DNA from 2 places in the Streptomyces sp. NPDC089919 genome. Region 1 is predicted to be linked to the other one. Evidence: riboswitches for the same ligand, from Rfam matches in the RefSeq annotation. Region 1 holds a riboswitch; the other holds the start of a gene.
The links. Region 1 has a riboswitch for cobalamin ahead of AB0O40_RS13080 (ribonucleoside triphosphate reductase). Riboswitches for the same ligand answer to the same signal wherever they lie in the genome.

Region 1 (22,195 bases):
ACCGCATGCCGCCGGGCCCCTCAGCCCGGCGGCGGCACCGGGTCCCTCAGCAGTCCCGGTCGTAGGTGTGGAACCCGCGGCCGGTCTTCCGGCCGAGCAGCCCGGCCTGCACCATCCGCATCAGCAGCGGGGGCGGGGCGTAGAGGGGTTCCTTGAACTCGTCGTACAGCGACTCCGCGATGGCGGCGACGGTGTCCAGGCCGATGAGGTCGGCGAGCTTGAGCGGGCCCATCGGGTGGGCGCAGCCCAGCTCCATGCCGGCGTCGACGTCGGCCGCGGTGGCGAAGCCGGACTCGGCCATCCGGATCGCCGACAGCAGGTACGGGACGAGGAGGGCGTTGACGACGAAGCCGGCCCGGTCCTGCGAGCGGATCACCGTCTTGCCGAGGGCGTCCCGGGCGAAGGCCGTCACCGCCGCCAGGGCGTCCTGGGAGGTGTGGAGCGAGGCGACGACCTCCACCAGCGGCAGGACGGGCACCGGGTTGAAGAAGTGCAGCCCCACCACCCGGTCGGCGCGCTCGGTGGCCATGCCCAGCCGCATGACGGGCAGGGAGGAGGTGTTCGTCGCCAGGATCGCCCCACGGTCCTCGACGATCTTGTCCAGGGCCGCGAAGACCTCGGTCTTGACCTCGGCGTTCTCGCTGACGGCCTCGATGACCAGCTGCCGGTCGGCCAGGTCCTCCAGGCTGCCGGTGAAGACCAGCCGGGCCAGCGCGTCCTCGGCCGAGATCCGATCCAACTTGCCGCGCTGTACGGCACGTTCGAGGGAGACCGCGACCCGCTCCCGGGCCGCCCGGGCGGCCGTGGCGTCCGCCTCGCAGACGACCGTGTCGAGCCCGCCCCGGGCGCAGACCTCGGCGATCCCGGCGCCCATCTGACCGCCGCCCACGATCCCGACCCGGCGCAGGTGCGCGCTCATGCTCCCGCCCCCGGCACGCGCACCAGGTGGCGGGTGTAGGCGTCGGGGGTGAAGAAGAGCGGGAGTTCGGGGGTGAGGGCGGTGCGCTCGAAGAGCTCGCGGACCTCGTCGACGGCGGCCCACGGGTACGCGGCGCCGAGGGCGGCGGCCTCCTCGTCCAGGACCCGGAGCACGGTGGCCCGGTCGAGCACGCCGTGCCGCAGCCACTGCCAGATCTGCACGCGGGCGATCTCCGCGGTCGCCGCGTCCTCCATCAGGCCGTCCAGGGCGACCGCGCCCTGGCCGCGCAGCCAGGCGTCGAAGTAGCGCAGTGCGACGGCGATGTTGGTGCGCACGCCCTGTTCGGTGGGCGGGCCGCTGATCCGGCGTACGGAGAGCAGGTCCGGGGCCTCGACCCGGACGTCCTCGCGGGTGCGGTCGAGTTGGTCCGGGCGGTCGCCCAGGACTCCGTCGAAGACCTGCCGGCAGACCGGGACCAGGCCCGGGTGCGCGACCCAGGAGCCGTCGAAGCCGTCCTCGGCCTCGCGCTCCTTGTCGAGGCGGACCTTGGCGAGGGCCGCGTCGTTCGCCTCCGGGTCCTTGGCCGGGACGTGGGCGGACATGCCCCCGATGGCGTGGGCCCCGCGCCGGTGGCAGGTGCGGACCAGGAGTTCGGTGTAGGCGCGCATGAAGGGCGCGGTCATGGTGACCTTGGCGCGGTCCGGCAGCAGGAAGTCGGTGCGGTGCCCGAAGGTCTTGATGAGGCTGAAGAGGTAGTCCCAGCGGCCCGCGTTGAGGCCGGCGCTGTGCTCGCGCAGTTCGTAGAGGATCTCCTCCATCTCGAACGCGGCGGTGATCGTCTCGATGAGGACGGTGGCGCGGACGGTGCCCTGCGGGATGCCGAGGAGGTCCTGGGCGAGGACGAACACGTCGTTCCAGAGCCTGGCCTCGTACCGGTTCTCCAGCTTGGGAAGGTAGAAGTACGGGCCGGACCCGGCGTCGAGCTGCCGCCGGGCGCAGTGGAAGAAGTACAGCCCGAAGTCGACCAGCGACGCGGGGAGGGGCCGGCCGTCGAACTCCAGGTGCTCTTCCAGGAGGTGCCAGCCACGCGGGCGGACCATGAGGGTGGCGGGGTGCTCGCCGAGGCGGTACTCCTTGCCCTCGGGGGTGGTGAAGTCGATCCGGCGCTCGATCACGTCCAGCATGGTCAGTTGGCCGCCGATGACGTTGTCCCAGGTCGGGGCGGTGGCGTCCTCGAAGTCCGCCATCCACACCTGAGCACCGGAGTTGAGGGCGTTGACCGCCATCCGACGCTCGGGCGGTCCGGTGATCTCCACCCGGCGGTCCTCCAGGCCCGGGGCGGGCGGGGCCACCCGCCAGCTGCGGTCGGCCCGGATCGCGGCGGTGGCGATCGGGAAGTCCAGCGGGGAGCCGGTGGCGAGCCGGATCGCCTGGCGGCGGCGCTCCTTGAGCAGCTGCTCGCGGCGCTCGGCGAAGGCCTCGGCGAGCAGGCCGACGAAGTCGAGCGCCGCCGGCGTGAGGATCTCGTCGTGGCGCTCGCCCGGCTCCGCGAGGACCCGGACCCGGTGCGTGGTGGCGGTGGTGGACATGCGGTCTCCTGACGAGGGATGACGAGGGGTGGGGCCGGGCCGGACGGAGACGGTCGTCCGGCCCGGGCCTGTCACGGGTGGCCCCGGGGGGGCCGGGCGGGTGGGGTTGTCCGGCGGATCAGGGCCGGACAGCTCCTAGTGGAACTGCTCTTCCTCGGTGGAGCCCGCGAGGGCGGTGGTCGAGGAGGCCGGGTTGACGGCGGTGGAGACCAGGTCGAAGTAGCCGGTGCCGACCTCGCGCTGGTGCTTGACGGCCGTGAAGCCCTGCGCCTGCGCGGCGAACTCCCGCTCCTGGAGGTCGACGTACGCGGTCATGCCGTGCTCGGCGTAACCGCGGGCCAGGTCGAACATGCCGTGGTTGAGGGAGTGGAAGCCGGCCAGGGTGATGAACTGGAAGCGGTAGCCCATCGCGCCCAGCTCCCGCTGGAACTTGGCGATCTGGTCGTCGTCCAGGGCGGCCTTCCAGTTGAAGGAGGGCGAGCAGTTGTAGGCCAGCATCTGGTCCGGGTACTGCGCGTGGATCGCCTCGGCGAACTCGCGGGCCTGGGCGAGGTCGGGGGTGCCGGTCTCGACCCAGATGAGGTCGGCGTACGGGGCGTAGGCCAGGCCGCGGGCGATGACCGGGGCCATGCCGTTGCGGACGTGGTAGAAGCCCTCGGCGGTGCGCTCGCCCGTGCAGAACTCGGCGTCGCGCTCGTCCACGTCGCTGGTCAGGAGCGTCGCGGCGAGGGCGTCGGTGCGGGCGATGACCAGGGTCGGGGTGTCGGCGATGTCGGCGGCCAGGCGGGCCGCGTTCAGGGTGCGGATGTGCTGCGCGGTGGGGACCAGGACCTTGCCGCCGAGGTGGCCGCACTTCTTCTCCGAGGCCAGCTGGTCCTCGTAGTGGATGCCGGCGGCGCCGGCCGCGATCATCGCCTTGGTGAGCTCGAAGGCGTTCAGCGGGCCGCCGAAGCCGGCTTCCGCGTCGGCCACGATCGGGGCGAGCCAGTCCGTGGTGTCCGAGCCGCCCTCGGCGGTGGCGATCTGGTCGGCGCGCAGCAGCGCGTTGTTGATCCGGCGGACCACCTGGGGAACGGAGTTGACCGGGTAGAGCGACTGGTCGGGGTAGGTGTGGCCGGCCTGGTTGGCGTCGGCGGCCACCTGCCAGCCCGACAGGTAGATCGCCTGAAGGCCGGCGCGGACCTGCTGGACGGCCTGGCCGCCGGTCAGCGCGCCCAGGGCGTGGACGTAGTCGAGGTCGTGGAGTTGGCGCCACAGCCGCTCGGCGCCGCGCCGGGCCAGGGTGTGCTCCTCGCGGACGCTGCCGGAGAGCCGGACCACCTCCTCGGCGGTGTAGGTGCGCTCGATGCCCGCCCACCGCGGGTCGGTGGCCCACTTCTGCTTGAGCTGCTCGGCGGCCGCCGTCGTGTTCGTGTCTGCCATGACCGTCACCGTCTCCATGATTCGCTTCGTCTGCCAATGCGCTCACCGCCGACGGCGAGCGGATGGCACTCTGTGCCGTCAGCTGGGGGCGCGGCCGCCGGACCCTGCGGGTGGAACTGAGCAATGTCGCAGGTCAGCCGAGCGGGGATCGCCGTGATCTCCGACGTCAGGGCATGAAGTCGGGTCCGCGCTCACCCTCTCGGCTGCCGGGTCCGGCGGTCGCAGAACTGACTCTGGCAGCGGCACGCAGTGCCATCAATGAGGTACAGATGCCAACTTCTGCGAATCTTCCACGCCGGTTCTGCCAAGGTTGCAAAGGTTGCCGGGGTCTGTATTGCGCATACGCTGGGGCCCGGCGAGGACAAGGAGCCCAGGTGAGCAAGACGTACGCGGGCGCGCGGCTGCGGAGGCTGCGCGAGGACCGCCGGATGAGCCAGGCCGAGCTGGCCCGGGTGCTCGCCATCTCGCCGAGCTACCTCAACCAGATGGAGCACGACTCCCGCCCGCTCACCGTCCCGGTGCTGCTGCGCCTGACGGAGGCCTTCGGGGTCGATCCCGGCTTCTTCGCGGAACGCGACACCAGCCGCCTGGTCGCCGACCTGCGCGAGGCCCTGGCCAACGAGCTGGCCGAGGCCCGGGTCTCCCCCGCCGACCTGGCCGAACTCGCCACCCGGATGCCGGGGGTCGCCGCCGTCCTGCTGGACCTGGGCCGACGCGGCCAACTCCTCGCGGAGCGGCTGGCCGACAGCGCGGACGGCCGGGACGTCGGCCCCGCGGCGCCACGCTCACCGCACGAGGAGATCCGCGAGTTCTTCTACCGACGCCAGAACTACCTGCACGACACCGACCTCGCCGCGGAGGACCTGGCCCGGGAGATCGGCGTCCGGCCGGGCGAGGTGGTGAGGGTGCTCTCCGGCCGGCTCACCGAGCAGCACGGGATCCGCCTCGCCGGCGACTCCGACCGCCTGCACCACTACGACGCCCGGACCCGCGTCCTGCACCTGTCCGGCCGGCTCCGCCCCGGCCAGCAGGCCTTCCGGATGGCCACGCAACTGGCGCTGCTGGAGCACGGGGACGAGCTGGACCGGCTGGCCGCCGAGGACTTCCCGGCCGGCTCCCCCGCCCACGGCCTGGCCAGGATCGGCATCGCCAACTACTTCGCCGCCGCGCTGATCCTCCCGTACCGGCCCTTCCACACCGCCGCCGAGGAATTCCGCTACGACATCGAACGGCTCACCGACCATTTCGGCCTGGGTTACGAGACCGTCTGCCACCGGCTGAGCACCCTGCAACGGCCCAGGCTGCGCGGGGTCCCCTTCTCCTTCGTCCGGGTCGACCGGGCCGGGAACATGTCCAAGCGGCAGTCCGCCACCGGATTCCATTTCTCGCGCGCGGGCGGCACCTGCCCGCTGTGGAACGTCTACGAGGCCTTCGCCGCGCCCGGTCGCATCCACGTCCAGGTCGCCGCCATGCCCGACGGGCAGCGCTACCTGTGGACCGCCCGGGCCGTCACCCGGCACCGCGGCGGCTGGGGCGAGCCGGGCAAGACCTTCGCCATCGGCCTCGGCTGCGAGCTCCGGCACGCCTCCCGGCTCGTCTACTCCGACGGCCTCGACCTCGACAACGCCTCGGCCGCCACCCCCATCGGCATGGGCTGCCGCCTGTGCGAACGCCTGGACTGCCCGCAGCGCGCGGTCCCGCCGCTGGGCCGGCCGCTCGCCGTCGACGAGAACAGCAGCACCTTCATCCCCTACCCGGTGTCGCCGGGCAGGGGATGACGGCGGGTGGCGGGCTACCCGGCGCGGGCCTCCTGCCACACGTGTCCGCGCAGCCCCTGACCGTCCAGCCACGTCCGGAGCGCGGTGACCGCCTCGGCGTCCATCAGCGCGGGGTCGACGGTGGTGCGCAACTGGTGGTCCACACCGGAGTCGAGCAGCAGCCGCAGGCTGCGGCCGGCGGGCGGGAAGGCGCCGCGGGTGCCGGTGATCCGGTCGTAGGCGTCGGGGTGGGCCTTGACGTCGAAACCCACCCAGTCCAGGAGTCCCGCGGACAGCAGTTCCTCGAAGCGGCGGGGGTAGGCGCCGCCGGTGTGCAGGCCCACGCCGAAGCCGAGGTCGCGGGCCGCCCGCGCCGCATCCGCGAGGCGCGGCTGGAGCAGGGGCTCGCCGCCGGAGAAGACGACGCCGTCGAGCAGGCCCCGGCGGCGCGCGAGGTGGTCCGTCACGGCGGACCAGGCGACCGCGGGTGCGGTCCGCGGATCGAGCAGGGCCGGGTTGTGGCAGTAGCCGCAGCGCCAGGGGCAGCCCTGGCAGAAGACCGTGGTGACCAGGCGTCCCGGCCAGTCGCAGGTCGACAGCCGGGACCAGCCGCCGATGCGGATCACGCCGGGACCGCCACCCGCTCCTCGAAGGGGGTGCGCTCGGCGTGCTCGCCCTTCTTGCCGATGTTGAAGGAGGACACCGGGCGGTGGTAGCCCATCACCCGGGTCCACACCTCGCACGGTCCCGCGCAGGTGGGGCAGGTGGCCCGCTCGCCGGCCAGGTAGCCGTGCTCGGGGCAGATGGAGAAGGTGGGCGTCACCGTCAGGTACGGCAGGGAGAACCGCTCCAGGGAGCGCCGCACCAGGCTGCGGCAGGCGTCGGCGGTGGAGACGCGTTCGGACATGTACAGGTGGAGGACGGTGCCGCCGGTGTACTTGGTCTGGAGCTCGTCCTGCCGCTCCAGCGCCTCGAAGGGGTCGTCCGTCCATCCGACGGGCAGCTGCGAGGAGTTCGTGTAGTACGGGTTCGCGGCGGTGCCCGCCTGCAGGATGCCGGGGAAGCGCCGGCGGTCCTCCTTGGCGAAGCGGTAGGTGGTGCCCTCGGCGGGGGTGGCCTCCAGGTTGTAGAGGTGCCCGGTCCGCTCCTGGAACTCGACCATCCGGGCCCGTACGTGGTCGAGCAGCCGTACGGCCAGGGCGTGCCCCTGGGGGTCGGTGATGTCCTGCGCGTCGTGCGTGAAGTTGCGGATCATCTCGTTGATCCCGTTCACGCCGATGGTGGAGAAGTGGTTGCGCAGGGTGCCGAGGTAGCGCCGGGTGTACGGGAAGAGGCCGTCGTCGATCAGCTTCTGCACGGTCACCCGCTTGGTCTCCAGGCTGTCCCGGGCCAGGTCGAGCAGGCGGTCGAGGGCCGCGAGGAGTGCCGGCTCGTCGCCGGCGTGCAGGTGCCCGAGCCGGGCGCAGTTGATCGTGACGACCCCCAGTGAGCCAGTCTGTTCCGCGCTGCCGAAGAGGCCGTTGCCGCGCTTGAGCAGTTCGGTGAGGTCGAGCTGGAGGCGGCAGCACATCGAGCGGATCATGCCGGGGTCGAGCTCGGAGTTGATGAAGTTCTGGAAGTACGGCAGGCCGTATTTCGCGGTCATCCCGAAGAGCCGGGTGGCGTTCTCGCTCTCCCAGTCGAAGTCCTTCGTGATGTTGTAGGTGGGGATGGGGAAGGTGAAGACCCGGCCGGTGGCGTCCCCGGCCGTCATGACCTCGATGTAGGCGCGGTTGATCAGGTCCATTTCGGCCTGGAGGTCGCCGTAGGTGAATGCGGCCTCCTCTCCGCCGATCACGGGGACCTGCCCGCGCAGGTCTTCCGGACAGGTCCAGTCGAAGGTGAGGTTCGTGAAAGGGGTCTGCGTTCCCCAGCGCGAGGGCACGTTGAGGTTGTGCACCAGTTCCTGGACGCCCTGGTACACCTCGGCGTAGGTCATCGCGTCCGCGCGGACGAAGGGCGCCATATAGGTGTCGAAGGAGCTGAAGGCCTGCGCGCCCGCCCATTCGTTCTGGAGGGTGCCGAGGAAATTGACGATCTGGCCGACCGCCGAGGAGAAGTGCCGGGGCGGCGCCGAGTCGATCTGGCCGGGTACGCCGTTGAACCCCTCGGTCAGCAGGGTGCGCAGGGACCAGCCCGCGCAGTAGCCCGAGAGCATGTCGAGGTCGTGGAGGTGCAGGTCGCCCTCCCGGTGCGCCCGCCCGACGGCTTCGGGATACACCTGGTCGAGCCAGTAGTTGGCGACGACCTTGCCCGCGACGTTGAGGATGAGTCCACCGAGCGAATAGCCCTGGTTGGCGTTGGCGTTCACCCGCCAGTCGCTCCGGTCGAGGTATTCGGTCACCGAGTCCACGGCATTGATGTGCGTCACGTCAGCCCTCCCACGAGGCGTCCGGAATGGTCCGTCGCACGGGGCGTGCGACCGGGCGCCGGCAGGTATCGGACTCGGGCCCTTTCCAGGACCCATACCGTTGCGGGGCAGCTCCGGATTCCCACCGGATTCCCTGTTTCCTCGGCCGGGCGCCACCAGGGGCGCGCTCAGGCCGAACCGACGCCGTTCACACTACATACGGAAGTGAATGGAAATGCCCGCCCAACATGTAGTGGTGACCTTGGGCCTGACGATCAGGACTTCGGTCCTGCCGGAGCGGGGCGCAGTTCGCGTTCGAGGGCGGCGAGGGCGAAGGCGTGCGGGGAGGCGTGCTGCCAGCGGGACCGGCCGAGCATGACGTCCTCGGCCAGGCCGCTGAGCATGGCGACGGACCGGACGGTGAACTCGGGGAGGTCCACCTCGGCGAACTGCCCCAGCGACCGGCCCTCCCGGACGATGGCCGCCAGGCGCTCGTCCCAGCCGTCCAGCAGGTCGGTGAGGACGCGCAGGCCCGCTTCGTCGTGGCGCTGGGCCAGTACCTGGGTCCACAGCGCGTAGCGCTCGTCGCCCTGGTGCGGCGGCAGGTAGAAGCGGACGAACAGGTCCAGCTTCTCGGCGGGGGACGCGGCCCGGTCGGCGGCCTCCTGGAAGCGCGCCCACAGGTCCGCCTGGCTCCAGGCGAGGACTTCCAGCAGCAGCCGGTCCTTCTTGCCGAAGTGGTAGAGGATGTGGCCGGTGCTCATCCCGGCCCGGGCGGCGATGTCCGACATCCGCACGGCCCCGGTGCCCTTCTCGGCGATGACGGCGATGGCGGCCCGCATCGCCCGCCCGCGCGCCTCGTCCCCGCTGCGCTGACGCCTCCGGTCGGCCGAGGCCGGGGCCGACGTCTGGGACCCGGACCGGCCGGCGGCCGCCGCCCCGGCGCCGGCCGGCCCGGTCGCACCCTCCGGCGGCAGGGGGCGGTCGGAGGGCCGGGACCCGGTCTCTGGCGTCGGCATGGGCTCACTTTCGGTGACGGAAAATCCGGACCCCAGTCTAGGTTCCAAAAATCTAGATTCCTGATCTAGACTAAAAATCTAGTCAGGACGATGGGGAGCACGGCCGTGTACGCGGTCCGCCCCGACGGCCGGCAGCCCGACTGTTCCACCCAGCCACCCGGAGACACCCTCATGACGCGCGGATTCGATGTCGTGGAGACCTGTATCGCCGACCTGCGCACCGCGCTGGAGAAGGGCGAGACGACCGCCGTCGCCCTGCTCGACGCCTACCTGGCACGGATCGAGGCGTACGACCGCCCGGGCACGGCCACCGCGCTGAACGCCATGGTCGTGATGAACCCCGACGCCCGCGCGGACGCGGAGGCCTCCGACGCCCGCCGCGCCCGCGGCGAGGTGCTGGGCCCGCTGGACGGCATCCCGTACACCGCGAAGGACAGCTACCTCGCCAAGGGGCTCACGGCTGCGTCCGGCTCCCCCGCCTTCGAGCACCTGGTCGCCCAGCGCGACGCCTTCGCCATCGAACGGCTGCGCGCCGGCGGGGCCGTCCTCATCGGCCTGACCAACATGCCGCCGATGGCCAACGGCGGCATGCAGCGCGGCGTGTACGGCCGCGCGGAGAGCCCCTACAGCGCCGACTGGCTCACCAGCGCCTACGGCTCCGGCTCCTCCAACGGCTCCGGCACCGCGACCGCCGCGTCCTTCGGCGCCTTCGGGCTCGGCGAGGAGACCTGGTCCTCCGGCCGCGCGCCCGCCTCCAACAACGCACTGTGCGCCTACACCCCCAGCCGGGGCGTGATCTCGGTCCGCGGCAACTGGCCGCTGGTGCCGACCATGGACGTCGTCGTCCCGCACACCCGCACCATGGCGGACCTGCTCGAACTGCTCGACGTCATCGTCGCCGACGACCCGCACACCCGCGGGGACCTGTGGCGCGCCCAGCAGTGGATCCCGCTGCCCGCCGCCTCGCAGGTCCGGCCCGCCTCCTACCCGGCCCTGGCGGCCGCCGAGGGCGTGCTCGCGGGCAAGCGCGTCGGCGTCCCCCGGATGTACGTCAACGCCGACCCCGACGCCGGCACCAACCCCGAGGGGGGCATCGGCGGCCAGACCGGGCAGCGCGTCGACACCCGCCCGTCGGTCATCAGCCTGTGGGAGGCGGCGCGCCGCGACCTGGAGGCCGCCGGCGCCGAGGTGGTCGAGGTCGACTTCCCCGTCGTCTCGAACTACGAGTCCGACCGCCCCGGGGCGCCCTCGCTGCTCACCCGCGGGCTGGTCGCCCGCGAGTACCTGACCTTCGAGATCGAGGACCTGTCCGCCTGGGCGTGGGACGACTTCCTGCGCGCCAACGGCGACCCGCAGCTGTCCAGCCTGGCCGAGGTCGACGGCGCCCGGATCTGGCCCAAGCAGGAGGGCGAACTGCCCGACCGCTACGAGGGCTTCGACGACACGATCGGCGACTACCCGCGCTTCGTGCGCGAGCGCCCGTACGCCTCCCTCGCCGAGATGCCGCACCTCGAGGACGGGCTGCGCGGGCTCGAGGAGACCCGCCGCGTCGACCTGGAGGTGTGGATGGACGGGCTGGGCCTGGACGCGGTGGTCTTCCCGGCGGTCGCCGACGTCGGCCCCGCCGACATGGACGTGTCCGAGGCCTCCGCCGACCTCGGCTGGCGCAACGGCGTCTGGGTCGCCAACGGCAACCTGGTCCCCCGCCACCTCGGCATCCCTACGGTGACCGTGCCGATGGGCACCATGACGGACACCGGCATGCCGGTCGGCCTCACCTTCGCGGGCCGCGCCTACGACGACAACGCCCTGCTGACCCTCGCCGCGGCCTTCGAGCGCACCGGCAGCCGGCGCACGGAACCGCTGCGCACGCCGCGCCTGACGGTCGGCTGACCTGACGACCGGCCCGGCGCCCGCCCCGATCGTCTACAGTGCAGTAGACCGTCTACTGGGTTGTAGTCGGACGGGCCGCCGTCGCGGTGGTCCGCCGCCGTGCCCGGCGGACCAGCGCGCACCAGATCGGAACGGCACCTTGACCATCGGCTACGACGGCTCCGGCATCGACGGCAACGCGTACGTCGAGGTCGTCGACCTCGCCCACCGCGCGCCCGGCTGGCTGGACGCCGCCGTCGCCGCCTGGTCGCTCTACGGCCTGGGGCTGTTCGCCGTACTGATGGCGGCGGCGTGGTGGCGGGCGCGGCGGGCCGGGTCCCCTTCGGCCGTGACCGCGCTCGCGGTCCCGCTGATCACCCTCGCCGGCTTCGGCGCCGATCTGCTGCTCAAGCTCGCGGTCCGGGAGGACCGGCCCTGCCGGAGCCTGCACGTGGCCGTGCTGGAATCCTGCCCGGCCCCCGGGGACTGGTCCTTCCCCAGCAACCACGCCGCGATCGCGGCCGCCGCGGCGGTCGCCCTGCTGTTCGCCTCCCGACGGCTCGGGGCGATCGCCCTGGTGGCCGCGGTGCTGATGGCGGCCTCCCGGGTCTGGGTCGGCGTGCACTACCCCCACGACGTCCTGGCCGGGTTCGCGGTCGGCGCCCTGGTGGCCGCCACCCTCGGATGGGCGGTCCGGCTCCGGCAGGACGCCCTGGCCGACCGGCTGGGCCGCGGGCCCCTGCGGTTCCTGCTGACCGCACCGTGAGGCCGGCCCCGCCCGATCGCGGTGGTGCGCGGTGACCGGCCGCGTCCTCGTGGTCGAGGACGACCACCCCTTGCGGAGCGTGCTCCTGAGGGGGCTGCGCGAGGAGGGCTTCGACCCGGTACCCGCGGCGGACGGCGCCGCCGCCCTGCGGCTGGCCACGAGCCCCTTCGACGCGGTCGTGCTGGACGTGGGGCTGCCCGACGCCGACGGCCGGGACGTCTGCCAGGCCCTGCGGGCCGCCGGCTTCACGGCGCCGGTGATCTTCCTGACCGCGCACCACCACCTCACCGACCGCCTGGCCGGCTTCTCCGCCGGCGGGGACGACTACCTGGCCAAGCCCTTCCACCTCACCGAACTGGCGGCCCGGCTGCGCGCCGCCCTCCGGCGGGCCGGGCCACCGCCCCCGGCCGCGGCGGGCGGCCTGGTCCTCGATCCGACGCGCTTCACGTGTACCGCGAGCGGGGATCCCGTCGGCCTCACCCCGACCGAGTTCCGACTGCTCGCCGCGCTCCTCGCGGCAGCCGGCTCCCTGGTCTCCCGCCGCGAACTCCGGCGGGCCGGCTGGCCCGAGGGGGCGCAGGTCAGCGACAACACCCTCGACCAGTATCTGAGCCGGCTGCGCCGCAAACTCCGCGCCGCGGGCAGCGACCGGACCATCAGCACCAGCCGGGGGATCGGACACGGCTTCCGATGACGGCCCCCACCCCCGCCCGGCGCCCCCTGACCCTGCGCGGCCGGCTCTCCCTCACGGCCCTGGCCATCGCGGCCCTGCTGATCGCCGTCCTCGTCGTCGCCTTCAACGGCATCGTGCGCCACCAGCTGGACCAGCGGGCGGACGACCACCTGCGCACCCGTGCGGCCGCGGTCGCCTCCACCGTGGACACCACCGGCCGCCGCGCCCGGGTCGTGGAAGTGCCCAACGACGACGCACTCGACTCCGGCGTGTGGATCTACGCCGGCACCCGGCGGCTGGAGTCCCCGCCCTCCGCCGCCGCGGACGGCCCGCTCACCCGGGTCGCGGACGCCCTGGCCGCCGCCCCCCGTCCGCACTGCGCCACCGCCGCCCACCGCGACCCCGTCCGGCTGTGCGCCCTGCGCGTTCCCGGGCACTCCCCCGCGACGGTGGTCGCCGCCGTCGGCCTCGTCCCGTACCGGACCTCGGCGGACACGGTGCTGCACGCCACCCTGGCCCTGGGCGCCGCCATGCTCGTCCTCACGTACGCGCTGACCCGGCTCGCGGTGCGGCGCGCCCTGCGTCCCGTACAGGCCATGACCGAACAGGCCACCGCCTGGAGCGCGCAGGCCGGCGACGACCGGTTCGGCACGACCGCCCGGCCCGCCGAACTGGCCGCGCTGGCAGCGTCGTTGGACGCGCTGCTCGACCGGATCCGGGCCGGGCTGCGGCACGAGCAGCAGCTGACCCGGGAGCTGTCGCACGAACTGCGCAACCCGCTCGCCCGGATCGTGGCCGAGCTGGACTGGTGGCGCAGCCGCCCCCGCACCCCGGACGAGACCCGCGCAGCCCTCGCGGTCGTCGACGACGCCGCGGCCGCCATGCGCGGGATCTGCGACACCCTCCTCGACGAGGCCCGGGGGGCGGCCGCCACCCATCGGGGCCCGTCCGACGTCCACGCCACGCTGCTCGCCCTGGCCGGCCGGACCACCCCGCCGCCGGCGGTCGTCCTCCGGATCGAACCCCCGGTGCGGCGCCTGACGGCCGCGGCGCCCGCGGCGGTCGTCGAGCGGGCGGTCGGCCCGCTGGTCGAGAACGCCCTGCGGCACGCCCGGTCCCGCGTGACCGTGACCGCGGCCCCGGAGGGGACAAGGGTCCGCATCGAGGTCACCGACGACGGGCCGGGCGTGCCCGGGGACTTCGTCGCTGAGCTCTTCACGCCCGGGCGGCGCGCCGATCCCGGTGACGGGCACGCCGGGGCGGGGCTGGGGCTGGCACTGGCGCGGCGGCTGGCCCGGTCGGCCGACGGCGAGGTCCAGCACGACCCGGCACACGGGGGCGGTGCCCGCTTCGTGGTCACCCTTCCCGGCGGCTGACCCCCGCAGCCCACGCCGGTCCGGGAACACCCCGTATCGTGTCTACAGAACAGTAGTCGTCCGGCTCGGCAGCCGGCGCTCATCGGCGAGGGGACCCATGACGGACATCGAGGGCGAGCGCAGACCTGCCGGTGAGCTGGAGTCGAGCGTGCTCGCCGCGCTCTGGGCGGCCGGCAGCCCGCAGACCGCCGCCCAGGTCAGGGCCGCGATACCCCAGGAGCTGGCCCGCACCACGGTCGCCACCCTGCTGGGGCGCCTGTGCGACAAGGGGCTGGTGGGACGTGAGCCCAGCGGCCGCGGCTTCGCCTACCACGCCGTCCAGGACGCGCACGGCCTCGCCGCCCGTCGCATGCACCGCGAACTCGACGCCGGCACCGACCGGGACCGGGTGCTCGCCCGCTTCGTAGAAGGGCTCGATCCGCACGACGAGGCCGAGCTGCGCCGCCTCCTCCAGGAGGACCGGCCGTGATCCTGCTGCTGGTGGCCCCGCTGCTGCTGCCCTGGATCCTGCCGGTGCTCGCCCGGCGGACCGTCGACCGGGTACGACCGGACCTCGCCCTCCCGGCGGTCACGCTCGCCTCGGCGGTACTGGCCCTGGGCACGGTCGCCTGCCTGGGCGCCCTGCTCCTCCCCCTCGCCCTCCGAGTGCCGGCCCTCGCGGGGCTCGCGCACCTGCTCCACCCGCTCCAGGCGGGCCCGGCGGCCCTGGTCTCCGGCGCCTCGACGGTGGCCGGCGGCGCGCTCGCGGTGGCCGCGATCGCCGGGGTCCGCGGGATCGCGTCGGAGCTGACGCACTGGCGGGCGGCGCGGCGGCTGGTGGCCGGGGTGCCGGCGGCCGGCGGGCTGTGCGTGGTCGACGACGAGCGGCCCGATGCCTTCGCGCTGCCCGGCGGCCGGCGCCGCTCGGACCGGGTGGTGGTGACCGCGGGCATGCTCCGCGCCCTCGACGCGGGCGAGCGCGAGGCCCTGCTCGGCCACGAACGCGCCCACCTGGCCGGCCGCCACCACGTCTTCCTGGCGCTCGCACGGCTCGCCGGCTGGTGCCACCCGGCGCTGGCCGCCGTGGTCCCGGCCGTCTCGTACGCCGCCGAGCGGGCGGCCGACGAGGCCGCCGCCCGGGCCTGCGGGGACCGGCGGCTGGCCGCCCGCGCCATCGGCCGGGCGGCCCTGGCCGCGACAGACCACCGCAAGGGCCTGCGGGTACCGGCAGTCGCACCCCGCGGAACCACCGGGCCGGTACCGGCCCGGGTCAAGGCCCTCTTCACCCAGGCGCCGGTACGCCGCTCCGCCCCCGCGCTGCTGGCCATGGCCCTGCTCTGCACGACCGCGGCCGCCTCCTCGCTCGGCGGCGCGGTCTGGCTGCACCGGGGCGTGGAAGTGGCCCAGGGCGAGCACCCCGGCGACTGAACCTGCAGGCCCCGGCGCCCGCGGCCGGTCGTACCCGGGTCAGCCCAGCGTGGTGAGGAGGGTGTCGAGCGCCTTGACCTCGCTGGCCCGGTCGGGGTCGGCCGCGCGTACCGCTTCCAGGACCGCGTCGATCTCGCCGTCCAGGAAGCCCCAGGCCTGTTCGTTCTCGGGCTCGAGGGTGGACTGGTCCTCGTCCCAGGCGCTCTCCAGGTCGGTGGCCCGCTTCTTCGCCGCCTTCGGGTCTCCCGCTTCGACCTTCGCCAGGGTGTCGGCGGTGAGGGTGCGGAACTTCGCGATCTCGGCCGGCGGGAACGGCGCGGTCGCCTCCCGCGGCGTGAGGTGGGTGCTCACCGGTGCCGGGCCGTCCTCCTCGGGGGCCGCAGCCGCGTGCGGCTGCTGGTGCGCCCACACCAGGAGCGCCACCGCCGCCGCCGACACGAGGGCGTAGTAGACGAGCATGCCGCGCTCGCGCGCCGCGTTCGGGGCCCGGCGACCACCGCCGTCCCGGGCCTCGATGACGTCGCGGCGGCTGTAGGTGAGGTAGCAGACCGTGGCGAGGATCGCGGCCAGGAAGAGCACGCTCGTCACGGCGGTGCCCAGGCCCAGGCCGCCCTCGGCCCGGGGCGCGCCGAGCCAGTCGCCCAGGTTGGCGCCGAGCGGGCGGGTGAGGACGTACGCCAGCCAGAAGGAGAGCACCGGGCCGGCGCCGAGCCGCCAGCCGGCCAGGATCGCGGCGATCAGGCCGAGCGGCAGGAGCACGGAGACGCCGGCGGTCCAGCCGGTCAGTTCCAGGGTCCAGTCGCCGGTGGCGGTGCCGAGGGCGAATGTGACCAACACCGCGAGCCAGTAGAAGAGTTCGCGGGGGCGGGTGGTGATCGTGTGCACCGACAGGGTCCGCTCGCGCAGGTACCAGGCGCCGAAGACCACGGCCAGCAGCCCGGCGAAGGCGGTGCTGCTGACGGCGAGGGGCACGCCCTGGCTGTCGGTGAGGATGTCGGTGTACAGGGTGCCGGTCACGCTGACCACCACGACGGTGAGCCAGTACACGAACGGCACGTAGCGGGCCGCGCTCAACTGCCAGGCCAGGACGGCCGCCAGCACCCCGGTGAAGATCAACGCGGTGTTGGTCAGGCCGACGCCCAGGGTCATGTCGATCCAGTCGGCGAAGCTCTCGCCGACCGTGGTGCAGAGGATCTTGATGATCCAGAACCAGACGGTGACCTCGGGCACCTTGTTCAGCATCTGCCGGGTGGGTGCGTGGGCTCCGGGGACCGGCCGGCGGAGCCCGGGACTGTCGGACGTGTGTGGGGTCATGCGGCCGACTGTGCCGCCGGGAACCTGAACGCATCCTGACCGTCTGCACGGGGGCACCTGCTCCGTCGCACTTCCGGTCCAGCGCCCACGACGACCACGGCGCGGCCGGGGCCGCGCCGCTCGGGTCGTGCCGGTCTCAGCCGCCCAGGGCGGTGTTGCTCGTCAGCGTGCCGGTGGTGCCGTCGACCGTCACCACGTGCCGCACCCCGTCGGGGCCGAGGACGACGACCCGCCAGGCACTCCCGCCGCCCTGGGCCGTGACCGGGGCCAGCGACTCGACCTTGCCGTCCTTCACGGCCGCGGCGGCCTTGTCCAGGGCGTCGGCGGCGGCGAGCGGGGGCAGCGGGGCCGGGGCCTTCCCACCGGCGCGGCCGGGGAAGCCGTCGCCGCGCGGGCCGCGGCCCTCGGGCCGGACCGGCCGGCCGTCACGGCCGTCGGCCTCCGCCCGGGGGCCGTCACCTCGCCCGCCGGCCTCCGCCCGCGGACCACCACGCCACTCGTGGCCCCCGGCGAACACCGCCCTGCGCATGCCCCGCCCGTCCTCGTGGTGGTGGATCGCCGCCGCGGCCGCGGCGCCGCCGACGACCACCACGGCGGCCGCACCGGCCACCGCCCACCGGGTTCTGCGGCTGCCGAACCGGCGCCGGGCGGGCGGCTTGCCCGCCGCCGGGCCCGCGCCGTCCTCGTGCGTCCGCTCCTGCGCCCCCTCGGCGCCGACGGGCTCGTCCACGGATTCGCTCACTGCGTCCACCCCTGACTCGTGGCGGCGCCCGGATCCGGTGCCCGGGCGTCCGGGCACAGCATCGCGGGGGCGTGCTGAAGGGACGCTGAAGACCTGAAGACGCCTTCAGCCCGGTGCCGCGGCCGTTCGGCGGCGTGCCACCCTGGGGGCATGCGCGTACTGGTGGTGGAGGACGAGCGCCGGCTGGCCCTGGCGCTCCGGCACGGTCTGACGGCCGAGGGGTTCAGCGTGGACGTCGCCCACGACGGCCTCACCGGTCTGGCCAAGGCCACCGACCACTCCTACGACGTGGTGGTGCTGGACATCATGCTGCCCGGCCTCAACGGCTACCGGGTGTGCTCGCGGCTGCGGGCCGCCGGCAGCGACGTCGGCATCCTCATGCTCACCGCCAAGGACGGCGAGTGGGACGAGGCCGAGGCGCTGGACACCGGCGCCGACGACTACCTCTCCAAGCCCTTCTCCTTCGTGGTGCTGGTCGCCCGGCTGCGGGCCCTGGCCCGCCGCATCGGCAGCCGGGCGCCGCGGCGCACGGTGCTCGGCGACCTGGTGGTCGACTCCGCGGCCCGTACCTGCGCCCGCGGGGGCGTGCCCATACCCCTGACCCCGCGCGAGTTCGCCGTGCTGGACCACCTCGCCCGGCGGGCCGGGGAGGCCGTCTCCAAGCGCGAGATCCTGGCCGAGGTCTGGGACGGCCATCCGGACAGCGATCCCAACACCGTCGAGGTGCACGTCAGCGCCCTGCGCCGGAAGATCGACGCCCCCTTCGGGCGGGCCGCGGTGCAGACCGTGCGGGGCGCCGGCTACCGGCTGGCGGCCGACGGTGGCTGAGCCGTACCCGGCCGGCCCCGCGCCGGAGGTCCCCGCCCGGGGGACCGGGGCCGGGCCGCGGGTCCGTCGCCCGCGGGCCGCGGCCCTGTTCCGCCGGCTGGCGCCGCACTCGGTCCGCGCCCGGACCACCCTCGCCGCCTGCGCGAGCGTGGCGGTGGTGATGGTCGCCGCCTCGGCCGTGGTCCTGATGCTGCTGCGCACCAACCTGGAACGCACCGTGGAGCCCGGGGTCCGCCAGCAGGCCCGGGCCCTGTCGCGGCTGGCCGCCGACGGGCGGCTGGCGGCCCGGCTGCCCCTGGGGCCCGGTACCGACTTCATCCAGGTCGTGGACGGCCGTGGCCGGGTCCTGGCCCGGAGCGAGAACCTGGCCGGCCGCCCCGCCCTCGCCCCGTCCGGCCCCCGCCGCGGCCACCGGACGTACAACCTCGACGCCCTCGGCGAACAGCACCACCAACGCGTCACGGCCGTCACCGCCGACACCCCCGACGGGCCGGTCACGGTCCTGGTCGGCGCCTCGCTGCGGACCGCCGACGCGGCCGAGGACCTGACGGGGGTGGCCCTGGCCGTCGTCAGCGCCCTGCTGGTCTGCACCGTCGGCTTCCTGACCTGGCGTACGACCGGCCGCGCGCTGCGGCCGGTCGAGGCCATCCGGGCCGAGGTGGCCGCCATCGGCGACCGCGAGCTGGACCGCCGGGTGCCGGCCCCGCGCGGCGGGGACGAGATCGCCCGCCTCGCGGACACCATGAACGCCATGCTCGAACGGCTGGAGGAAGCGGGCGCCCGGCAGCGCCGGTTCATCGCCGACGCCTCCCACGAGCTGCGCAGCCCCCTCGCGGTGCTCCGTACCCAGCTGGAGGTGGCGCGCACCCACCCGGATCCGGAGGTCCGGGAGGACCTGGTCGCGGGTGCGCTGGAGGACACCGAGCGGCTTCAGGCGCTCTCCGCCGACCTGCTCCTGCTGGCCCGCCTGGACGTCTCCGGGCAGCGCCGCGCCGAGGACCCCGTCGACCTCACCGCCCTGGTACGGGCCACCGTCGCGGGCCGACCCGCCGACGCCCGCACGGTCACCCTGCACGCACCCGGGCACGTCACGCTGCACGGCAACGCCCTGTGGCTGGGGCGGCTGTTGACCAACCTCCTCGACAACGCCCAGCGGCACGCGCGTGGTTCCGTCACCGTGCGGCTGGCGGAGGACCCCGTGACGGGGGACGCCGTCCTGGACGTGGCGAACGACGGTCCGCCGGTCGCCGCCGCGGACCGGGAGAGGATCTTCGAACGGTTCACCCGGCTCGACGACGCCCGCAGCCGCGACGAGGGCGGCACCGGCCTGGGCCTCTCCATCGCCCGGGACATCGCCGCCCTGCACGGCGGCACGATCACCGTCCTGGACACCCCGGACGGCACCGTCTTCCGCACCCGCCTCACCCGCGGCGCGCCGGCCTGACCGCAGGCGGACGATGCGGCACGGCCTCGGGTGTCAGACCGCGCCGTGGGCGATCAGGCTCTGGGCGCAGTCCAGGACGGTGCGGCGGGCCGGGCGGGGCTGCCAGCCGAGGAGGGTGCGGGCCTTCTCCGTGCTGTGGCGGTTGCGGCGGCCCAGGGCCGGGGTGATCTCCCGCAGCGAGGGGTCCTTGAAGCGTGCCACCAGGCGGACCGCGAAGTCCGGGATCTGGCGGGTGGAGACGCGCCGCCCCTGCTCGCCGAGGCCGTCGCGCAGGGTGCGGGCCATGTCGGCCATCCACAGGAACTCGCCGGTGGCGAGGAAGCGCTGGCCCGCCGCGGCCGGGGCGGTCATGGCCCGGATGTGGACGTCGACCAGGTCGCGGACGTCCACCACCTCCAGGCCGATGCGCGGTACGCCGCTCATCCGGCCGGAGAGCATGCGGGCGACGATCCCGACGGAGCCGAGGTTGTCCGCGGTGAGCACGGGGCCGAACACGGCACCGGGCAGCACGGTGGTCAGTTCGGTGGGGCCGTCGTACTCCGCCATGAAGTCCCAGGCGGCGCGCTCGGCCAGGGTCTTCGAGCGGCGGTACGGGATCAGGGTGGGGTCCTCCGGGTCCGTCCACAGGGTCTCGTCGGTGATTCCTTCGGTGGCGTACGAGGACGGGCTCGCCGCGTTGGCCGCCGAAGTCATCACCACGCGCCGGACCCGGGCGGCGGTCGCCGCGCGCAGCACGCGCAGGGCGCCGTCGCGGGCCGGGCCGATGAGGGCCTGGGGGTCGTCGGAGGCGGCGCCGAGCGGGGAGGCCACGTGCAGGACGTGGTCGACGCCCTTCATGGCCTCCTCCCAGCCCTCGTCCGAGGTGAGGTCGGCGATCGCGAAGGTCAGGCGGCCGGCGGGGTCGACCTCGGTCGAGACGGCCTCGGTCACCGCCTGCTCGCGCCCCGGCGAGCGCACGGTGGTCCGTACCTCGTAGCCGCGCTTGAGCAGTTCGGCGATGCACCAGCCCCCGATGTAGCCGGTCCCGCCGGTGACCAGGACGAGTTCGGACATGGCTGACCTCCGCGGGGCGTAGGGGGTGTGCCAGAATGAAACGGAGGGGTCTCCGTTAAGCACTTCCAACGTAACGGAGGGGCCTCCGCTTGACAAGCCGACACGATTGGACGCCGCCGCCGTGACCCCACCGCCCGCCAAACGGACCCGCAAGGACGCCCTGGACAACCGGGAGCGCATCCTGACCGTCGCCCGCGAGGCGCTGTCCGAGTCCGGCTCCGCGTCCCTGACGGCGATCGCCCGGGCGGCGGGCGTGGGCATCGGCACCCTCTACCGGCACTTCCCGACCCGGGAGGCGCTGGTCATGGAGCTGTACCGGCACGACATCCAGCTGTTGATCGACCGGGCCCCGGCCCTGCTGGACGGACACCCGCCGCTCGACGCCCTCCGGCTCTGGTTCGCGGAGGTCGCGCGCTACGGGCAGCTCAAGTTCGGGGTGGCCGAGGTCATCCACGCGGCGACCGACGGCGGCCACAACGACACCTACTACCAGCCCTTCGTCCAGGCCATCGACCTGCTGCTCCGCGCCGGCGCCGAGGCCGGCGAGCTCAAGCCCGGGGTCGACCCCGAGGACGTGCTGCTCCAGCTCAGCGTCCTGTGGCGGATCGACCCCGCCCAGGGCGGCGACCAGCGCGCGGCCCGGATCCTGGCACTGATCGTGGACGGCCTGCGCAGGCCGGCGGCGTAGGCCCGCGGACCCGGGGCGCTGCGCCCCCGATGCACGGCGTCATGTTGATGATTTCATCAACAGCATCGACCGGCTCCCTTGATGATGGAAATCTCAAGGTTGATAGTTTCATCATTCTGACGTCAGCCTCCGAAACGAGCCGCACATGAGCGTCGAACAGCGTGACCCCGCACGCATCCCCGTCGTCATCGTCGGCGCCGGTCCGGTGGGGGTGCTGGCCGCGCTGCTGCTGGCGCGGCGCGGGGTGCGGAGCCTGGTGCTGGAGCGGCACCGGGAGGTGTACCCGCTGCCGCGCGCGCTGGTCGTCGACGACGAGGTGCGCCGGGTGCTCCAGGCCGCGGGCGTCGGCCCCGGGTTCGACGCGATGACCCGCCCCGGCAGGGGACTTCGGCTGCTCGACGCCCGGCACCGGGTGATGGCCGAGTTCCGCCGCTCCGAGCAGGGGCCGCACGGCTACCCGCAGACCGGCATGTTCGAGCAGCCCGCCCTGGAGCGGCTGCTGCGCGAGGCCCTGGCCGCCCGGCCGGAGTGCGAACTGCGGGGCGGTGCCGAGGTGATCGCGGTCGAGCCCGGCCCGGCCGGCCCGGTGCGCGTGACCTACCGGGACGGGGACCAGGAACGCCAGCTGTGGGCCGACGCGGTGCTCGGTTGCGACGGGGCCAACAGCCTCACCCGCCGGGCCGTCGGAGCCGGTTGGGAAGACCTCCGCTTCGAGGAGCGGTGGACCGTCCTGGACGTGCGCACCCCGGCCCGGGTCCGCAGCTGGGAGGGGGTGGACCAGGTCTGCGACCCCCGGCGGCCGGCGACCTTCATGCGGGTCGGCGAGGACCTGTACCGCTGGGAGTTCCGCCTGCCGGACGGTCCGCGGACGCCGGTCCGGGAGCTGGTCGCGCCCTGGCTGCCGCCCTCGTACCGCGGGGAGTTCGAGGTGGTCCGG
Region 2 (6,135 bases), on a different contig from region 1:
CGCTCCAGGACGCGGTGGACGGGGGCGCCGGCCAGGTCCCGGGCGAGATCCGGTAGTGCGGAGGCGGGTGCGAAGTGATCGGCGAGACCGCACAGCAGCGCGTCCGCGGCACTCACGGGCGCGCCGGTCAGGGCCAGGTGGGTGCCCAGCTCGCCGGGGGCGAGGGCGAGGAGGTAGGTGCCGCCCACGTCGGGGACGAAGCCGATGCCGGTCTCGGGCATGGCGACCTTGGACCGTTCGGTGACGATGCGGACACTGCCGTGCGCGGAGACGCCGACCCCGCCGCCCATGACGATGCCGTCCATGAGGGCGACGTACGGCTTGGGGTAGCGGGCGATCAGGGCGTTGAGGCGGTACTCGTCGCGCCAGAAGTCCGCCGAGGCGGTGCCTCCGGTGCGGGCGTCCTCGTGGATGGCGCGGATGTCGCCGCCCGCGCACAGGCCCCGGTCGCCGGCACCCCGGATGACGACCAGGGCGACGGAGGGATCGGCCGCCCAGGCCGTCAGGGCCTCCTCGATCCGGCGCACCATGGGGTGGCTGAGGGCGTTGAGTGCCTTGGGGCGGTTGAGGGTGATGTACCCGGCGTGGCCCTCGGTGTGCAGCAGGACGTGGTCCTCGCCGGTGGGTGTCTCGTTGGTCATCGCAGGGTCTCCGTGAGTCCGCGCGCGACGATCACGCGCATGACCTCGTTGGTGCCTTCCAGGATCTGGTGGACCCGTAGGTCCCGGACGATCTTCTCGATGCCGTACTCGCTCACATAGCCGTAACCGCCGTGGAGTTGGAGGGCGGCATCGGCCACCTGGTAGCCGGTGTCGGTGGCGAAGCGCTTGGCCATCGCGCACAGCCGGGGGGCCAGCGGGTCCCCGGTGTCGAGGGCTTCGGCGGCCTGCCGGACCAGCGCGCGGGCCGCGGCCAGCTCGGTGGCCATGTCGGCCAGCCGGAACTGCAGGGCCTGGGCGTCCAGCAGCCGGCCCCCGAAGGCCTCGCGGTCGGCGAGGTGGGACAGCGAGCGGTCCAGGGCGCTCTGGGCGCCGCCCAGCGAGCAGGCGGCGATGCCGAGGCGGCCGCCGTTGAGGCCGTTCATGGCGATGCGGAAGCCGTCGCCCTCGGCGCCGAGCAGCCGGTCGGCGGGGATGCGGACCCCGTCGAGGACGACCTGACGGGTGGGCTGCGCGTTCCAGCCCATCTTCCGCTCGTTCGGGCCGAACGAGACGCCCGGGTCGTCATGTTGCACGACGAACGCGGAGATCCCGCCGGGTCCGCGGTCGCCGGTCCGGGCCATCACGACGTACACGCCGGCGGCTCCGGCGCCGGAGATGAACTGCTTCACCCCGGTCAGGACGTAGTGGTCGCCCAGCCGCTCGGCGCGGGTGCGCAGGGCGGCGGCGTCCGAGCCCGCGCCCGGTTCGGTCAGGCAGTAGCTGCCCAGGGTGGCGGCCGAGCACAGGCCCGGCAGCCAGCGGTCGCGCTGGCCGTGGTCGCCGTAGCGGTCGATCATCCAGGCGACCATGTTGTGGATGGAGAGGTAGCCGGCGATGGACGGGCAGCCGGTGGCGAGGGTCTCGAAGACGAGGACGCCGTCGCTGCGGGACAGGCCCGAGCCGCCGTGCTCCTCGCGGACGTAGACGCCTGCCAGGCCCAGGGCGGCGGCCCGGCGGATGACGTCCACGGGGAAGTGCTTGTCCTGGTCCCAGGCGACCGCGTGCGGGGCCAGCTGCTCCTGGGCGAAGTCGAGGGTGACCTCGGCGAGGGCGAGCTGGTCCTCGGTGAGGGTGGTGGTCACGGCGCTCACCCCATCGTCGGGATGGTGAAGCTCGCGCCCTCCTTGACCCCGGAGGGCCAGCGCGAGGTGACGGTCTTCGTGCGGGTGTAGAAGCGGATCGAGTCCGGCCCGTGCTGGTTGAGGTCGCCGAAGCCGGACTTCTTCCAGCCGCCGAAGGTGTGGTAGGCGACGGGGACCGGGATGGGGACGTTGACGCCGACCATGCCGGTGTTGACCCGGCGGGTGAACTCGCGGGCGGTGTCCCCGTCGCGGGTGAAGATCGCCACGCCGTTGCCGAACGGGTGCTCGCTGGGCAGCCGCAGCGCCTCCTCGAAGTCGGCGGCCCGGACGACGGTCAGCACCGGGCCGAAGATCTCCTCGCGGTAGACGCGCATCTGCGGGGTGACCCGGTCGAAGAGCGTGGCCCCGGCGAAGAAGCCGTTCTCGTGCCCGGCGAGCGTGAACGGCCGTCCGTCCACGACCAGTTCGGCGCCCTCGGTGACGCCGATGTCCACGTACCGGTTGACCCGGTCCAGGGCGTCGCGGCTGACCAGCGGGCCGAAGTCCGCCTCCGGGTCGTCGGAGCGGCCGATCTTCAGGGTCGAGATCCGGTCCTTGAGGGCGGCGACCAGGCGGTCCGCGGTCTCCTCGCCGACCGGTACGGCCACCGAGATGGCCATGCAGCGCTCGCCCGCCGAGCCGTAGCCGGCCCCGACGAGCGCGTCCACGGCCTGGTCGAGATCGGCGTCGGGCATCACGATCATGTGGTTCTTGGCGCCGCCGAAGCACTGGGCGCGCTTGCCGTGGGCGGCGGCGGTGGCGTAGATGTGCGCGGCGATCGGGGTGGAGCCGACGAAGCCGAGGGCCTGCACCCGCGGGTCCTCGAGCAGGGTGTCGACCGCCTCCTTGCCGCCGTTGACGACGTTCAGGACGCCCGGCGGCAGGCCGGCCTCCAGGAACAGCTCGGCGAGCCGCAGCGGTACCGAGGGATCGCGCTCGGAGGGCTTGAGGATGAAGGCGTTGCCGCAGGCGAGGGCGGGGGCGGCCTGCCAGAGCGGGATCATGGCGGGGAAGTTGAAGGGGGTGATGCCGGCGACCACGCCCAGGGGCGAGCGCAGCGAGTGCACGTCGATGCCGGTGCCGGCGTTGTCGGTGAACTCGCCCTTGAGGAGGTGCGGGATCCCGGCGGCGAACTCGACCACCTCCAGGCCGCGTTGCAGGTCGCCATGGGCGTCGGCGACCGTCTTGCCGTGCTCGGCCGACAGCATCCGGGCCAGGTCCTCGCGCTCGTCCTCGACGAGCTGGAGGAAGCGCAGCAGGACGCGGCCCCGCCGCTGCGGGTTCCACTGCCCCCAATCGGCCTGCGCCTCCATGGCGTTGGCGATCGCCGCCTCGGTGTCGGCGCGTCCGGCCAGCGGTACGCGGGCCTGGACGGCGCCGGTGTTCGGGTCGTACACGTCGGCGAACAGCCCGGACGTGCCGGTGGTGTGCTTTCCGCCGATGAAATGGGTGAGTTCACGGACCATGGGAGCCTGCTCTCGTCAGGTCGGATCCGGGGATGGCACGACGGACCGGCGGCGGACACTCCGATGGGGGTGCGCCGTTGCGGAAGCCGTGGGAACTACGAGCGCACGGAAGTGGTGTGGGTACGCTCCGCCGGATCACCAGGGTCGTGGGTACAAACCGGTGCCATGCGTGTCTGCTCCATCCTCGTGGACAACACGGAACAACCCGCGGCCGGTATCCTGACTCCCGGATCCCCGCGTGCCGCCCGCCTTCCCGGCAGACCTCGCCAGTGGCGTGTGGAGGGCAGCACGCTCCCCGGTCACAGTGGCGGGACCGTGCCGGACTCACACCGGCTTCCCTGCACCGCGGACCTTGTGCCAGGAACATATAGTTGGACGTCCTAGTAAGTCCAGAGCGCCACCCGAGGTGGGAGCGGGCCGAGCGGCGCCGCACCGCGCGAGCCCCTGCCGGCCGAGCCGGGTGCGCACACCGCGCCGAAACCGGCCGGGCCCCCGCGTGGTCCGCGGCGCTGAGGTACTGGCGCACGTCCTGCACGGGGTACGGGTGGGGGAGCCCGTGACGGGGGCGGAGGCGCGGCGGCTGGGGTGAGTGCGGTGGTCGCCGGGTGCTTCGGGTCGCTCATCGCCGTTCATCCGCCGGGTACTTGGCCGCGGCGGCGTCGGCCCGTACGATTCCCCTGCCCGGCTCCGGCCGGGGACAACTTCATGGCTGTGCGATCGGGGGAAGCCGGTGGGAATCCGGCGCTGACCTGCAACCGTGTGCGGCGCGCTGACCTGCGCCGCGAGTCGGGATGCCCGCCGCGCGGCAGCATCCGCTTCCACTGTCACGGTCTGCAGAGCGAAGCCCGGTACCGCCGGAACACCACGTCAGCACGCTCACGGGGGTGGGCCGCGCCGGTCGCGGGGCCGCATCGGCCGACCGCACCGGTCAGAAAGGCCACCCCATGCTCCTGAGCCCCGCCCGTCGCGCCGCCGTCACCACGGCCGCCCTGGGACTCGCCCTCACCGGCCTCACCGCCGCGCCCGCCGTCGCCCACGCCAAGCCGGTGAACACCAACGCCGCCGTCAAGGTCACCCTCACCGTGCAGGGCCCCGACGGCCTGCTGTTCAAGGGCAAGGTCAAGACCAAGGGCCACGACGTGAGCACCGCCACCGGTGGTACCCACAAGTGCGACGGCACCAACGGTGGCGCCAACCCGACCAAGGTGCCGACCCCGACCGCGGCCCTGGACGACGCGGCCAAGAACCACTACTTCGGCTGGGACGGCACCTGGTACGCGTCCTTCGACGACTTCTCCGTGGACACCATCAAGGGTGTCAGCGGCGGCGGTTCGGCCTACTGGAACATATCCGTCAACGGCACGCCCACCCCGGTCGGCGGCTGCCAGTTCAAGCTGAACGCGGGCGACCAGGTGTCGTTCGTCTGGACGTCCTTCTGATCCGTCGGGAGGGTGCGGGCGGGGCCGGTGCTGACCCGCCCCGCCCGCCGTCCGTCAGGCTCCCCAGCGCAGCGCGATGGTGTCACCGACGTTGATGACCTTGCCGCGGGTGGCGCCCGCGAAGGCGGACCCGTCCACGCTCACCTTCCAGCTGTTCGAGCCGCTGTTCGCCTTGCCGTTGACGGCGGTGACGGTGCCGGTCCCGGACGACGGCGTGACGCTGGTGACGCAGCCGGACGGGGCGGCCGAGCCGATCGCCGCGGTCAGGACGTCGCCGAGGGTGGTGGTGGTACCGGTCGGCGTGATGGAGACGGCGCAGGCCTTCAGGTTGCCGGCGCCGTCGTCCACAGTGAGCGCCAGCTTGGTCGCGGTACCCGAGGTGAAGGCCGACTGGGCCACCCACTGCGGCGCGCCCGGGGTGACCGGGACGGGCGGGGCGGAGGTGAAGCCGCCGCCGACCACCGCGCGCAGCGCGTCGATCGAGGCGTAGGCGCTCGGGGCGGTGTCGCTGGGCTTGTACTTGAAACCGCCGGCAGGGTTGTACTGGTTGGCGATGAGGAAGTCGACCGGGGTCCTGCCGGCCAGGGTGACGAAGTCGCCGGTCTGGGCGTTGATGCCGCAGGCGTTGAGGCCCGCGACGCCCCAGCCGTTGGAGCTGGTGTTGACGCCGTACATCGAGTTGAAGGCGCCGGTGGTGTTGACCAGCTTGCCCTTGAGGAAGTCCTTCGCCTGGACGACGTCGGCGTCGGTGTTCGGGACGCCGGAGGCGCACAGGGCGGCCATCGCCGCGCCGGTCATGTCGACGTCGCCGGCGGTGGCCAGGGCGGTCGGGTTGCCCTCGGCCTTGCTGTACTGCCAGCCGCCGTCGTTGTGCTGGTTGGCGCGGATGCGGGCCACCAGCGAGTCGGTGAGGGACTGGGGTATGCGGACCCCGCCGGCCTGCGTCTTGGCACCGCCCAGGGCGAGCGCGGCGAAGACGGTGCCGTTGAAGTTCGCGGACGGGCCGAAGTAGCCCGGCTCGGCGGTCTGCCAGTAGGAGTAGATGTTCGCGATCAGGTTGCGGGAGGCCGAGACCCGGGCCGGGTCGATGCCGGCCGCGTTCGCGTTGAGGGCGCCCCGCTCGTAGTCGGTGACCACCGGCGAGGCGGAGGGCCAGCCGGACGTGCCGAGCAGGTTGCGGTAGACGGTCCGGGCGTTCTTCGTGGTGTCCCCGCCGGGGTAGACGTCGACGACCGCGGTACCCGCGGCGGCGAAGGCGCTGAAGGCCCACTCGTTGGACAGCCCGGATCCGGCGTACGAACCGTCCGCGGCCTGGAGGGACTTGAGGTACGTCACACCGTTCGCCTTGGACGTGGCGATCTGCGCCGGGGTGGACGTGGCGAAGGCCGGCAGCACGGTCAGCGCGAAG

Region 2: it holds a riboswitch for cobalamin, as region 1 does, so the genes downstream of both, AB0O40_RS14100 (CoA-acylating methylmalonate-semialdehyde dehydrogenase) here and AB0O40_RS13080 (ribonucleoside triphosphate reductase) in region 1, are expected to answer to the same signal.

The regions. Positions count from the first base shown of each region.
Region 1 covers NZ_JBFBGK010000024.1:8,513-30,707, forward strand. Annotated here, with positions in the region: gene AB0O40_RS13055 (3-hydroxybutyryl-CoA dehydrogenase) at 47-919, opposite strand; gene aceB (malate synthase A) at 916-2,508, opposite strand; gene aceA (isocitrate lyase) at 2,644-3,930, opposite strand; gene AB0O40_RS13070 (short-chain fatty acyl-CoA regulator family protein) at 4,305-5,708, shown strand; gene AB0O40_RS13075 (anaerobic ribonucleoside-triphosphate reductase activating protein) at 5,723-6,313, opposite strand; gene AB0O40_RS13080 (ribonucleoside triphosphate reductase) at 6,310-8,097, opposite strand; cobalamin riboswitch at 8,140-8,294, opposite strand; gene AB0O40_RS13085 (TetR/AcrR family transcriptional regulator) at 8,352-9,095, opposite strand; gene AB0O40_RS13090 (amidase) at 9,267-10,988, shown strand; gene AB0O40_RS13095 (phosphatase PAP2 family protein) at 11,128-11,733, shown strand; gene AB0O40_RS13100 (response regulator transcription factor) at 11,765-12,427, shown strand; gene AB0O40_RS13105 (HAMP domain-containing sensor histidine kinase) at 12,424-13,782, shown strand; gene AB0O40_RS13110 (BlaI/MecI/CopY family transcriptional regulator) at 13,880-14,251, shown strand; gene AB0O40_RS13115 (M48 family metalloprotease) at 14,248-15,189, shown strand; gene AB0O40_RS13120 (hypothetical protein) at 15,229-16,503, opposite strand; gene AB0O40_RS13125 (hypothetical protein) at 16,640-17,245, opposite strand; gene AB0O40_RS13130 (response regulator transcription factor) at 17,396-18,073, shown strand; gene AB0O40_RS13135 (ATP-binding protein) at 18,066-19,517, shown strand; gene AB0O40_RS13140 (NAD-dependent epimerase/dehydratase family protein) at 19,551-20,570, opposite strand; gene AB0O40_RS13145 (TetR/AcrR family transcriptional regulator) at 20,692-21,258, shown strand; gene AB0O40_RS13150 (bifunctional 3-(3-hydroxy-phenyl)propionate/3-hydroxycinnamic acid hydroxylase) at 21,404-22,195, shown strand, end outside.
Region 2 covers NZ_JBFBGK010000026.1:70,319-76,453, reverse strand. Annotated here, with positions in the region: gene AB0O40_RS14110 (enoyl-CoA hydratase/isomerase family protein) at 1-641, opposite strand, end outside; gene AB0O40_RS14105 (acyl-CoA dehydrogenase family protein) at 638-1,792, opposite strand; gene AB0O40_RS14100 (CoA-acylating methylmalonate-semialdehyde dehydrogenase) at 1,789-3,288, opposite strand; cobalamin riboswitch at 3,480-3,665, opposite strand; cobalamin riboswitch at 3,978-4,106, shown strand; gene AB0O40_RS14095 (DUF4430 domain-containing protein) at 4,233-4,727, shown strand; gene AB0O40_RS14090 (hypothetical protein) at 4,782-6,135, opposite strand, start outside.